Regions from separate parts of the Duganella sp. S19_KUP01_CR8 genome, predicted to be linked through region 2. Evidence: predicted binding sites of a transcription regulator. Region 2 holds the regulator's gene; the other holds the start of a gene.
The links. The regulator LexA, encoded in region 2, represses DNA repair genes until DNA is damaged. The targets are predictions, from matches to a motif close to ACTGTATNNNNATACAGT.
Positions count from the first base shown of each region.

Region 1: a site for LexA is predicted at 1,194-1,211, ahead of dinB (DNA polymerase IV). Genes of this name have one in related genera too.

Region 1 covers NZ_JAQQPR010000013.1:148,868-153,941, forward strand. Annotated here, with positions in the region: gene V6M89_RS15085 (helix-turn-helix domain-containing protein) at 1-274, shown strand, start outside; gene V6M89_RS15090 (substrate-binding periplasmic protein) at 271-1,104, opposite strand; gene dinB (DNA polymerase IV) at 1,227-2,378, shown strand; gene V6M89_RS15100 (recombination-associated protein RdgC) at 2,564-3,460, shown strand; gene V6M89_RS15105 (hypothetical protein) at 3,634-5,074, shown strand, end outside.
Region 2 covers NZ_JAQQPR010000012.1:150,125-155,198, forward strand. Annotated here, with positions in the region: gene V6M89_RS14180 (replicative DNA helicase) at 1-104, opposite strand, end outside; gene rplI (50S ribosomal protein L9) at 226-678, opposite strand; gene rpsR (30S ribosomal protein S18) at 713-1,003, opposite strand; gene priB (primosomal replication protein N) at 1,019-1,324, opposite strand; gene rpsF (30S ribosomal protein S6) at 1,343-1,729, opposite strand; gene lexA (transcriptional repressor LexA) at 2,020-2,658, shown strand; gene V6M89_RS14210 (hypothetical protein) at 2,663-3,157, opposite strand; gene V6M89_RS14215 (cystathionine gamma-synthase family protein) at 3,217-4,461, opposite strand; gene purF (amidophosphoribosyltransferase) at 4,517-5,074, opposite strand, start outside.

The DNA of each region.
Region 1 (5,074 bases), on a different contig from region 2:
GAGCGACGGCCCCGGCAGCGAAGCGACCCTGCTGCTGGGCGAGTTGCTGGCGCTGCCAGGCATCGCCGGCATGTCGCGCACTCCGAACCTGGACCGCCGCGCCTTGCCCTTCCTGCCGATGACGCTGCGCAAGGACGGCGTCGAACTGAACCTGTTCACCACCATCGCCACCCTGGGCACGCCGCACGACGTCACCGTGCACGAGCTGAGGATCGAATCGTTTTTCCCGGCCGACGAGGCCAGCGCGGCGTGGTTCCGCGCCCATCATTGCTAGCTGTCCGGCAAGGCGTCCAGGATCTCGCGCACGCCGCCGCCGAAGATCTGGCGGGCGATCTCCTCGCCCAGATAGCGCTCGTAGATTTTCTGCACCTCGCCGTCGGCGATGACGGCGCGCAGCGCCTCGGTGTAGCGGCGCAGCGTCGGCGCCGCCACCTTGTTCGACACATACATGCCCACCAGCGCGCGCGGCGATTCGGCGAACGGCGTGGCCGTCATCTTGCCCAGCATGTGAAACTGGCGCTGGTGCAGCACGTGGATGGCCGGCGGCGCCAGCGTGCCTTCGGCCCGCCCGGCCAGGATCTTGCGGAACACCACGCCGTAGTCGTTGACGTATTCCAGCCGCCCCAGCTTTTGCAGCCGCTCCATCTGCACCATCGTCGCGGCGGAATACGAAATGCCGCGCGTGACGTTCAGGCGCGCCGTGCTGCGCTCGACAAACTCCTCCAGGCTGCGGAACTTGCCCGCGCTCTTGTTGAGCAGCAGCAGCTCGAAATGGGTGTAGGTGTAGGGCAGCCACACGCCATGGCGGTCGCGCTCGGCGGTGCGCAGCGAGGCGCCGGTCAGGTCCAGCTGGCCGTTGAAGAATTGCGCATACAGCCGGCCGTGCGGATACCACTCCAGCTCGAAGGTGCAGCCGCTGCGCTTGCGCACCGCCTCCAGCACGTCGGCCGTGATGCCGCGGATGGCGGCGCCGTCGCGGTAGGACGAGTAGCCCAGGTCGCTCAGGCCGGCCCGCGCCGGCGCGCAGGCGGCGTCCGCCGCCCACGCCGCGGGCGCGGCGGACAGCAGCAGGCTCAGCAAGACGGTGCTCGGGCGCTTGGACATGTCGTCAGGAGGAAACAGATAGTTTCCAAAGTGTAACACCAGGCCCCGGCAAAAGGTGGGGTCTTGCGGCGGGAATGATTTCCGTAGATACTGTATGTATTCACAGTAATTTTACCCGCACCATGGCTGAAGACCAGCGCCGCATTGCCCACCTCGACATGGACGCGTTTTATGCGTCCGTCGAGCTGTTGCGCTATCCCGAGCTGCGCGGCCTGCCGGTGGTCATCGGCGGCGGCCGCGACGCCCAGCCGGTGGCGCAGGCGGACGGCACCCACACCTTCTCGCGCCTGCGCGACTATGTGGGACGCGGCGTCATCACCACCGCCACCTACGAGGCGCGCGCGCTCGGCGTCGGCTCGGCCATGGGCATGATGAAGGCGGCCAAGCTGGCGCCGGACGCGATCCTGTTGCCGGTCAACTTCGACGCCTACCGCCATTGTTCGCGGCTGTTCAAGAACGCCGTGGCCGCCATCGCGCCGGATTTCGAAGACCGCGGCATCGATGAAATCTATATCGACCTGACCCATGTCGAAGGTGAGACGCGCGAGCTGGCGCAGCGCATCAAGCAGGCCGTGCGCGACGCCACCGGGCTGTCGTGCTCGATCGGCATCACGCCCAACAAGCTGCTGTCGAAGATCTGCTCGGACCTGGAAAAACCCAACGGCCTGACCATCCTCGGCTACGACGACATCCCGGCGCGCATCTGGCCGCTGGGCGTGCGCAAGATCAACGGCATCGGCCCCAAGGCCACCGAGAAGCTGGCGGCGCTGGGCATAGAGACCATCGGCCAGCTGGCGGCGGCCGACGCCGGCTTGTTGCAAGACCATTTCGGCGCCCACTACGCGGCCTGGCTGGCCGAGGCCTCGCACGGCGTCGACCACCGCGAGATCTCGACCAGCTCCGAGAGCAAGTCGATCAGCCGCGAAACCACCTTCGAGCGCGACCTGCACGCGCGCCAAGACCGCGACACCCTGTCCGGCATCCTGACCCAGCTGTGCGCCCGGCTGGCGGACGACCTCAAGCGCAAGGGCTACGTCAGCCGCACCATCAGCATCAAGCTGCGCTTCGACGATTTCCAGATCGTCAGCCGCAACGTCACCCTGCCGCAGCCGGTGGCCGACACCACCGGCATCCTGCACGCCGCGCGCGAGTGCCTGAAGCGGGTGCCGCTGCAACGCCGGCTGCGCCTGCTGGGCGTGCGCGCCAGCACGCTGGAGCCGCCCGGCTCCGGCCCGCAGGCGGCGTTGCCCTTGCAAGGCGAATTGTTCGCCTAGAAGTTGTTTCAAAAAGACCGCAGCGTCGTTGTGGCGCCTCGCCGTGCAATCGCACTGTCTTCGGCGCCACGCCTAGCTGCGCTCATTTTGAAACAACTTCTTAGTCACGCAACAGATTCGGTCCGGCGCCGCCATCACCGTGTAAAATGGCGCTCCCCTGGCATTACTGAAACAAGGCTCAACACATGTGGTTCAAGAATCTACAGATTTACCGTCTGCCGGCCCCTTGGGCCTACACTCCCGAACAACTGGAAGCAGCACTGGCCTCCCACTCCTTCGTCCCGGCAAGCAGTAATGAGCTGCTGCGCCAGGGTTGGGACACGCCGCGTCCGAACGGCGGCCTGGTGCACGTCGTCAACAAGCAAATGCTGATCCTGCTGGGCACCGAGAAGAAGCTGCTGCCGAACACCGTCATCAACCAGGTCGCCAAGGCGCGCGCCGCCGAAATGGAAGAAGCCCAGGGCTTCGCTCCGGGCAAGAAGGCGATGAAGGAACTGAAGGAACGCGTGGCCGACGAACTGCTGCCGCGCGCCTTCTCGATCCGCAGCAACGTCTGGACCTGGATCGATCCGGTCAACGGCTGGCTGGTGGTCGACGCCGCCAGCCCGGCCAAGGCCGACGAAGTGATCAAGCTGCTGCTCAAGGCGGTCGACAAGCTGCCGCTGGAAAGCCTGCGCGTGCAGCGCTCGCCGGTCGGCGTGATGACCGAATGGCTGCAAGCGGACGATGCGCCGGCCGGCTTCACGGTCGACATGGATACCGAACTGCGCGCCACCGGCGAGAGCAAGGCTGCCGTGCGCTATGTGCGCCACACGCTGGAAGCGGACGAAGTGCGCCGCCACATCGCGGCCGGCAAGCAGTGCACCCGCCTGGCCATGACCTGGGACAGCAAGATCTCCTTCGTGCTGACCGAATCGCTGGCGATCAAGGGCATCAAGCCGCTGGACGTGATCGCCGAAAAGGAATCGAGCACCAAGAACGACGACGAACGTTTCGACGGCGATTTCATGCTGATGAGCGGCGAATTGGCCAAGCTGATGGCCGACGTGGTGGAAGCGCTGGGCGGCGAAGCCAAGGCTTGATCGCATCGCAACAAAAGCCGTTGTCTGTTGGTTAAGAATGCCGCAAAGTCTTTGATTTTGCGGCATTTTTCATGTAACTTTTGATAAAAAACCGGGAAAATAATTTCGTTGCTCTGTAGAAATTAGCGCGATTTCTGCTATAGTGGAAGATGTTATCAAATTAGGAACTCGCGATGAGCACCTTCGTCCCCATTATCACCACTGACCAGATCGCCAACATCCTGACCACCCAGGATGTCTTGACCTGGACCAGCGAGGATATCGCGGCGTTGAGCACGCTCCAGGTGCCGGCCCTGCGCACCGATCACGTGTCCGTCATGACCAGCTACCAGCTGTCCTTCCTGGCCACCGGCAGTGTCGCGGTGTTGACCACGCAGGACCTGGTCGCCATCAAGCCCGCCACCCTGAACGCCGTCGGCGCCGTGCCGTCCGGCTTCATGGGCGCGCTGACCAGCGCCCAGATCGTCGCGCTGACCACCGCCCAGGTGGCCGCCTTGGGCACCAAGGCCTTCACCAGCCTGAGCACCCAGGCGATCGCCGCGTTTGAAACGGCCGACCTGGCCGCCTTGAGCACCGCCAATATCGCCAGCCTGTCGTCCGACCAGGTGGCCCTGATGAGCACCGGCCAGTTGGCCGCGTTGAGCACGCGCCAATTGGTGACGCTGTCGGCCGACGAAATGCTGGCCATCGGCACGCAAGGCATCGCCGCGCTGGGGACGCGTGGCATCGCCGCGCTGACCAGCGCGCAGTTGACTGCGCTGAGCTTGAACCAGGTGGTGGCGCTGAGCACCGCGCAGGCCGCCGCGCTGAGCGGCGCGCAACTGAACGCCTTGTCCACCGCCGCCATGGCCGGCATGGAGACGGCCGATGTCGCCGCGCTGAAAACCGCCGCCATCGCCGCGCTGTCGACGCGCCAGGTGGCCGCGCTGGGCGAGGCCCAGTTGACCGCCTTCACCACCGGCGATTTCGCCGCCTTGAACAGCGCCCAGCTGGCGGCCTTGTCCACCGACGCTTTGGCCGGGCTGGAAAGCGGCGACCTGGCCGCGCTCAAGCTGACCCTGCTGCCGGCGCTGAGCACCGACCTGCTGGCCAGCCTGCGCACCGAACAATTGGCCGGCTTTGGCTCGCGCCAGATGAGCCTGCTGAGCAGCAACCAGGTGGCGGGACTCAATTCCGACCAGATCCGCCTGCTGGACACGAGGCAGATCGCCGGCTTCGGTTCCACCCAGGTGGCCGGCCTGTCGACGGCGGATATCGCCACGCTGCACTTCTCGCTGAGCGGCTTGAGCAGCGCGTTCATGGCGGCGCTGTCGTCGGACCAGTTTGCGCAGCTGGCCAATACGGATTTCAACTTGCTGAGCACGGCGCAGATCGCCGCGCTGCGCACGGCCACGCTGGCCGGCATGAACACCGCGCAGATCGCCAATCTGTCGACCACCCAGGCGGCGGCGCTGAGCAGCGCGCAGCTGGGCAGCCTGTCGACGGCGTTGATCGCCGCGCTCGGCACGGCCGATTTGGCGGCGCTCAAGACCGCCGCCATCGCCGGCTTGACCACGCAGCAGATGGCGGCGCTGGGCAGCGCGCAGTTGCGCGCGTTGACCCCCGCACAGTTTG
Region 2 (5,074 bases):
GCCGCATTATCGCGCAGCAGGCCGCCGATGACGGACTGTTCTGCTTCGATGGAATGCGGCGGGACGCGGAGTGAATCTACTTGCGGATCGGAGGGGGCGTTCATGGCGCGAATTATACCTGCTTGCTTGAGCCGTATTACAAATTTATGACGAGAAAAAAGCCGGGCAAGCCCGGCTTTTTCAATGTGTTGCTATACCGACCAGACGTCGCCGTCCGGTCGAATATCAGGCAGCTTCGCCTACGACAGCAACGGTCACTTCCACCACCACGTCGGTGTGCAGAGCAACGCTTACTGGGTGCTCGCCAACGGTCTTCAGAGGACCGGTAGGCATGCGCACAGCAGCTTTTTCAACAGCGAAACCAGCTTTGGTCAGCGCTTCAGCGATGTCGAAGTTGGTGACGGAGCCGAACAGACGGCCGTCAACACCAGCTTTTTGCGAAACGGTCACGGTCATGCCGTTCAGTTTCTCGCCTTGAGCTTGAGCGGCAGCCAGCTTTTCAGCAGCAGCTTTTTCCAGTTCAGCGCGCTTGACTTCGAATTCAGCAACGGCGGACGCGGTAGCGCGGCGGGCCATTTTTTGCGGAATCAGGAAGTTACGTGCGTAACCGTCTTTAACTTTAACGACTTCACCCAGGTTGCCCAGGTTGACGACTTTTTCTAACAGAATGATTTGCATAGTTCTTCTCCAGGATCTTATCTAGACGACGCGATTAAGCGTGGTGCAGATCGGTGTAAGGCAGCAGCGCGAGGTAGCGAGCGCGCTTGATTGCGGTGTCAACTTGACGCTGGTAGTGCGCCTTGGTACCGGTCAGACGTGCTGGCATGATTTTGCCGTTTTCCTGGACGAAGTCTTTCAGGGTGTCGACGTCTTTGTAGTCAACTTGTTCTACGTTTGCGGCGGTGAAGCGGCAGAATTTCTTACGCTTGAACAAAGGATTCTGTTGCTTGCGCTTTTCTTTCAGCTTGAGCTTGTTTTTGTCGAACTTTTTACCGAATGCCATTTTAGGCTCCTGTATCTAAATTGAGCTGTCTGGGACAGCACTAAAATCAATGATGTGAAACACCAGGCTTTTGCTATTGCGATTCTTCTTGTTCAGAAAACCGTTGAACTGATACATGCCTGCCAGTGGCGCCTGACTGAAGCGGCCTGAAATCTCGCCCGCGGCAACCGCGGAAATTTCAAACTCGCTCAATCGGGCGATGCCTGCCTCGGTCTGCTGGGATCGGTGCTGGAGTACAGCGTTCACGATCGGCATGCCGGCCGGGGTGTAGCGCAAGGCGTCCCGTTCGGCGATCAAGGCAATAAACTGGAGCTGGTTCAGCTCGGTTCCTGGCAACAATTAGGCCGCAGGAGCAGCAGCAACTGCTGGAGCTTCGGTGCGATGCGATTTCGCTGCATCTTCACGTTGTACCGACTTCATCATCGGCGAAGGAGCGGTTTCCGCTTTCTTCATCTTGACGGTCAGGTGACGCAGCACGGCATCATTGAATTTGAAGGCGGTTTCCAGCTCGACCAGGGTCTCGTTGTCGCATTCGATGTTCAGGCAGATGTAGTGTGCTTTAGCCAGTTTCTGGATCGAGTAAGCCATCTGACGACGACCCCAATCTTCAACACGGTGCACGGCGCCGCCGCGGGTGGTTACCGAGGCTTTGTAACGCTCGATCATGGCGGGCACTTGCTCGCTCTGGTCCGGGTGGACGATAAATACTATTTCATAGTGACGCATGCAAACTCCCTTAAGGACTGTGAATATAGCCCACCCTGGCGTCAAGACAGGTGTGGGAAGAGGTAAGCCCGCGACTATATCAGCTTTTCCGGCAAAAGACAATCCGGGGTCAAGTCTGACATTCGGACACGGCCTCGACCGTAGTGCGGTGCTACGGTCGAGGCCGTGTCCGAATGTCAGACTTGACCCCACCATGAATTTATTTCGCGCTAAGCAACAAATTCCCTTGCATTTCGCTTCACACTGTACAAAAATACAGACTGTCTATATACACAGGCCTAAAGCACTCTATGATCAAGCTCACCGCAAGACAGGAACAAATTCTCAATCTGATCAAGGATGCCATCGAGAACACCGGCTTCCCGCCGACCCGTGCCGAAATCGCCAATGAACTGGGCTTCAAATCCGCCAACGCGGCCGAGGAGCATCTGCAGGCGCTGGCGCGCAAGGGCGCGATCGAGATCGCCGCCGGCACCTCGCGCGGCATCCGCCTGCTGGGCGTGCACGCCGAACCGGCCGCCTCCAAGGTGCCGGTGTCGCTGATGATGTCGCTGCCGCTGATCGGCCGCGTGGCCGCCGGCTCGCCCATCCTGGCGCAGGAAAACCTGGAGACCAGCTACAGCGTCGATCCGGCCATGTTCTCCTCCAAGCCGGACTATCTGCTGAAGGTGCGCGGCGAATCGATGCGCGACGCCGGCATCATGGACGGCGACCTGCTGGCAGTGAAAAAGGTGGACAGCGCCAAGAACGGCCAGATCGTCGTGGCCCGCATCGGCAACGACGTCACCGTCAAGCGTTATCGCAAGACCGGCTCCCTGGTCGAGCTGCTGCCGGAAAACCCGGATTTCAAGATCATCAAGGTCGATCCTGAAGCCGACGAGTTCGCGCTGGAAGGCCTGGCGGTCGGCCTGATGCGCAGCTGGCACTAAACGCCTAGCGCTTGCCGGCCGTCTCCGGCAGGTGCGACAGGTCGCGCGCGCTCAAGGCGATGTCGCCGCGCCGGCCTTCCCACGCGGCCTGCGCCAGCGTGACCGCGTCCGCCTGGCGCTTGGCATCGTCCGCCACCCGTACGAACACCTCGCTCATCAAGGTCTGGGCGGCATCCATTTCATCATCGCTCATCAGGTCGGCCAGGTCGGGAGGAATGCTCTTGCCTACCGGGAGCGCGGCATTGTAATTCGCAAGGAACTGGTCGTAGCAGCTGCGCCACGCGGCCAGCGCCTGCGTCACAGCAGGGCCGCCAGCCAGAGCCGGACGCATCGGGATGTTGGGAGGCTGGCAGTTGAAACGCGCCAGCGAAATATCGGCGCCGTCGTAGCGGCTGGTGTAGTACTCGATCTCGGCCTGGCGGGCCAGGCGGCGCGCCTGCTCGTCGGCGAAGGCGTTACTCGACAGCACGGTCAAGGCGAATACCCATGCTGCTCTCATAACGCCTCCTCCCGCTTAGCAAAATTGAAAGCTTAGATTATCACAACTCGGCGCGACGCTCAGCAAGCTTCCAGTGCGCAGGTGAAATCGTCCAGCAGATCGTCGGCATCCTCGATACCGACCGACACCCGTATCAGCGACTCGGCGATGCCCATCGACGCCCGGCGTTCCGCGCCCATCTCGAAGAAGATGGTGTGCGCCACCGGGATGATCAGCGTGCGCGTGTCGCCCAGGTTGGAGGCCGGAATCGCCAACTTCAAGCGGTTCAGGAAGTCGAAGCAGTCGATGCCGTCCTTCAGCTCAAAGCTCAGCAGCGAGCCGAAGCTGCGGAACAGTTCGCTGGAGATGGCGTGCTGCGGGTGCGACGCCAATCCTGGGTAGTGGACGGCGGCCACGCGCTCGTCCGCCTCCAGCAGCCTGGCCAGCGCCAGCGCATTGGCGCTGGTGCGTTCCATGCGCAGCGCCAGCGTCTCGGCGCCGACGGCGATGTGGTGGGCCGCTTCCGGCGCCAGCGACGAGCCGAAGTCGCGCAAGCCCTTGGCGCGGATCTGCGCCAGCCCCCATTGCAGCGGCGCGGCCTTCTTGTAGTTCTCGTAGATGTTCGGGAAGCGGGTCCAGTCGTAGGCGCCGGTATCGGTCAGGCTGCCGCCCAGCGCGTTGCCGTGGCCGCCGATCGACTTGGTCAGCGCGTTGACCACCAGGCCGGCGCCGACCGACTTCGGACGGAACAGGTAAGGCGTGGTCATCGTGTTGTCGACGATGTAGAGGATGCCGCGCTGCTGGCACAGCTCGCCGATGCGCTTCAGGTCCGCCACTTGCGTGCGCGGGTTGGCGATGGTCTCGACGAACACCACGCGGGTCTGGTCGGTGATGGCGGCGGCGACGTTGGCGACATCGGTGGCGTCGACAAACGACACCGCCACGCCCTGCGCCATGGTGGTCTGCCACAGGCTGTTGGTGTTACCGAACAGGAAAGACGACGACACCACATGGTCGCCGGCGCGCAGCAGCGACTGGAACACGGCGCCGATCGCGCCCATGCCGGTGGCGAAGCAGATCGTGCCGACGCCCTGCTCCATCTGGTTGACCTTGTCCTCCAGCGCGGAGATGGTCGGGTTGCCCTGGCGGCCGTAGCGGAAGCCCGGTTCCTTGCCCTGGAACACCGAGGCCAGCTGGCGCGCGTCGGCGTAACCGAAAGCGACCGAAGTGTGGATGGGCTTGTGCAGCGAACCGTGCTCGATGCCCTTCTGGCGATCGTTGTGCAGGATGGTGGTGGTGAAGCCGTAGTTTTTCTTGTCGTTCATGTTCAAGCAGTCAAAAAAAAAGCCCGGTGCGGAATCATCCGCACCGGGCGCGACATCAGCCTTCGGCGGTCGCGAGATTCAGATTCAGTTGCGAGCGTCCAGCATCCTCGGGACCGGCGGCCTTAGGATGGTGGCGCGCGTATTCCAGCTTGTCCAGGTAGTCCTTGGAGATGTCGCCGGTGACGTAGACGCCGTCGAAGCACGAAGCCTCGAAGTTCTTCAGCGCCGGGTTGACGTCGGAGATGGCGCGCTTCAACGCGTCGATGTCCTGGTAGACCAGGTGATCGGCGGTGATCTCGCGGCAGACTTCCTCGGTGCTGCGACCGTAGGCGATCAGCTCGTCGCGGGTAGGCATGTCGATGCCGTACACGTTAGGGAAGATCACCGGTGGCGCCGCCGAAGCGAAGATCACCTTCTTGGCGCCGGCTTCGCGCGCCATCTGCACGATCTCGCGGCTGGTGGTGCCGCGCACGATGGAGTCGTCCACCAGCAGCACAACCTTGTCCTTGAACTCGGAAGCGATGGCGTTCAGTTTCTGGCGCACCGACTTCTTGCGCGCAGCCTGGCCCGGCATGATGAAGGTACGGCCGATGTAGCGGTTCTTGATGAAGCC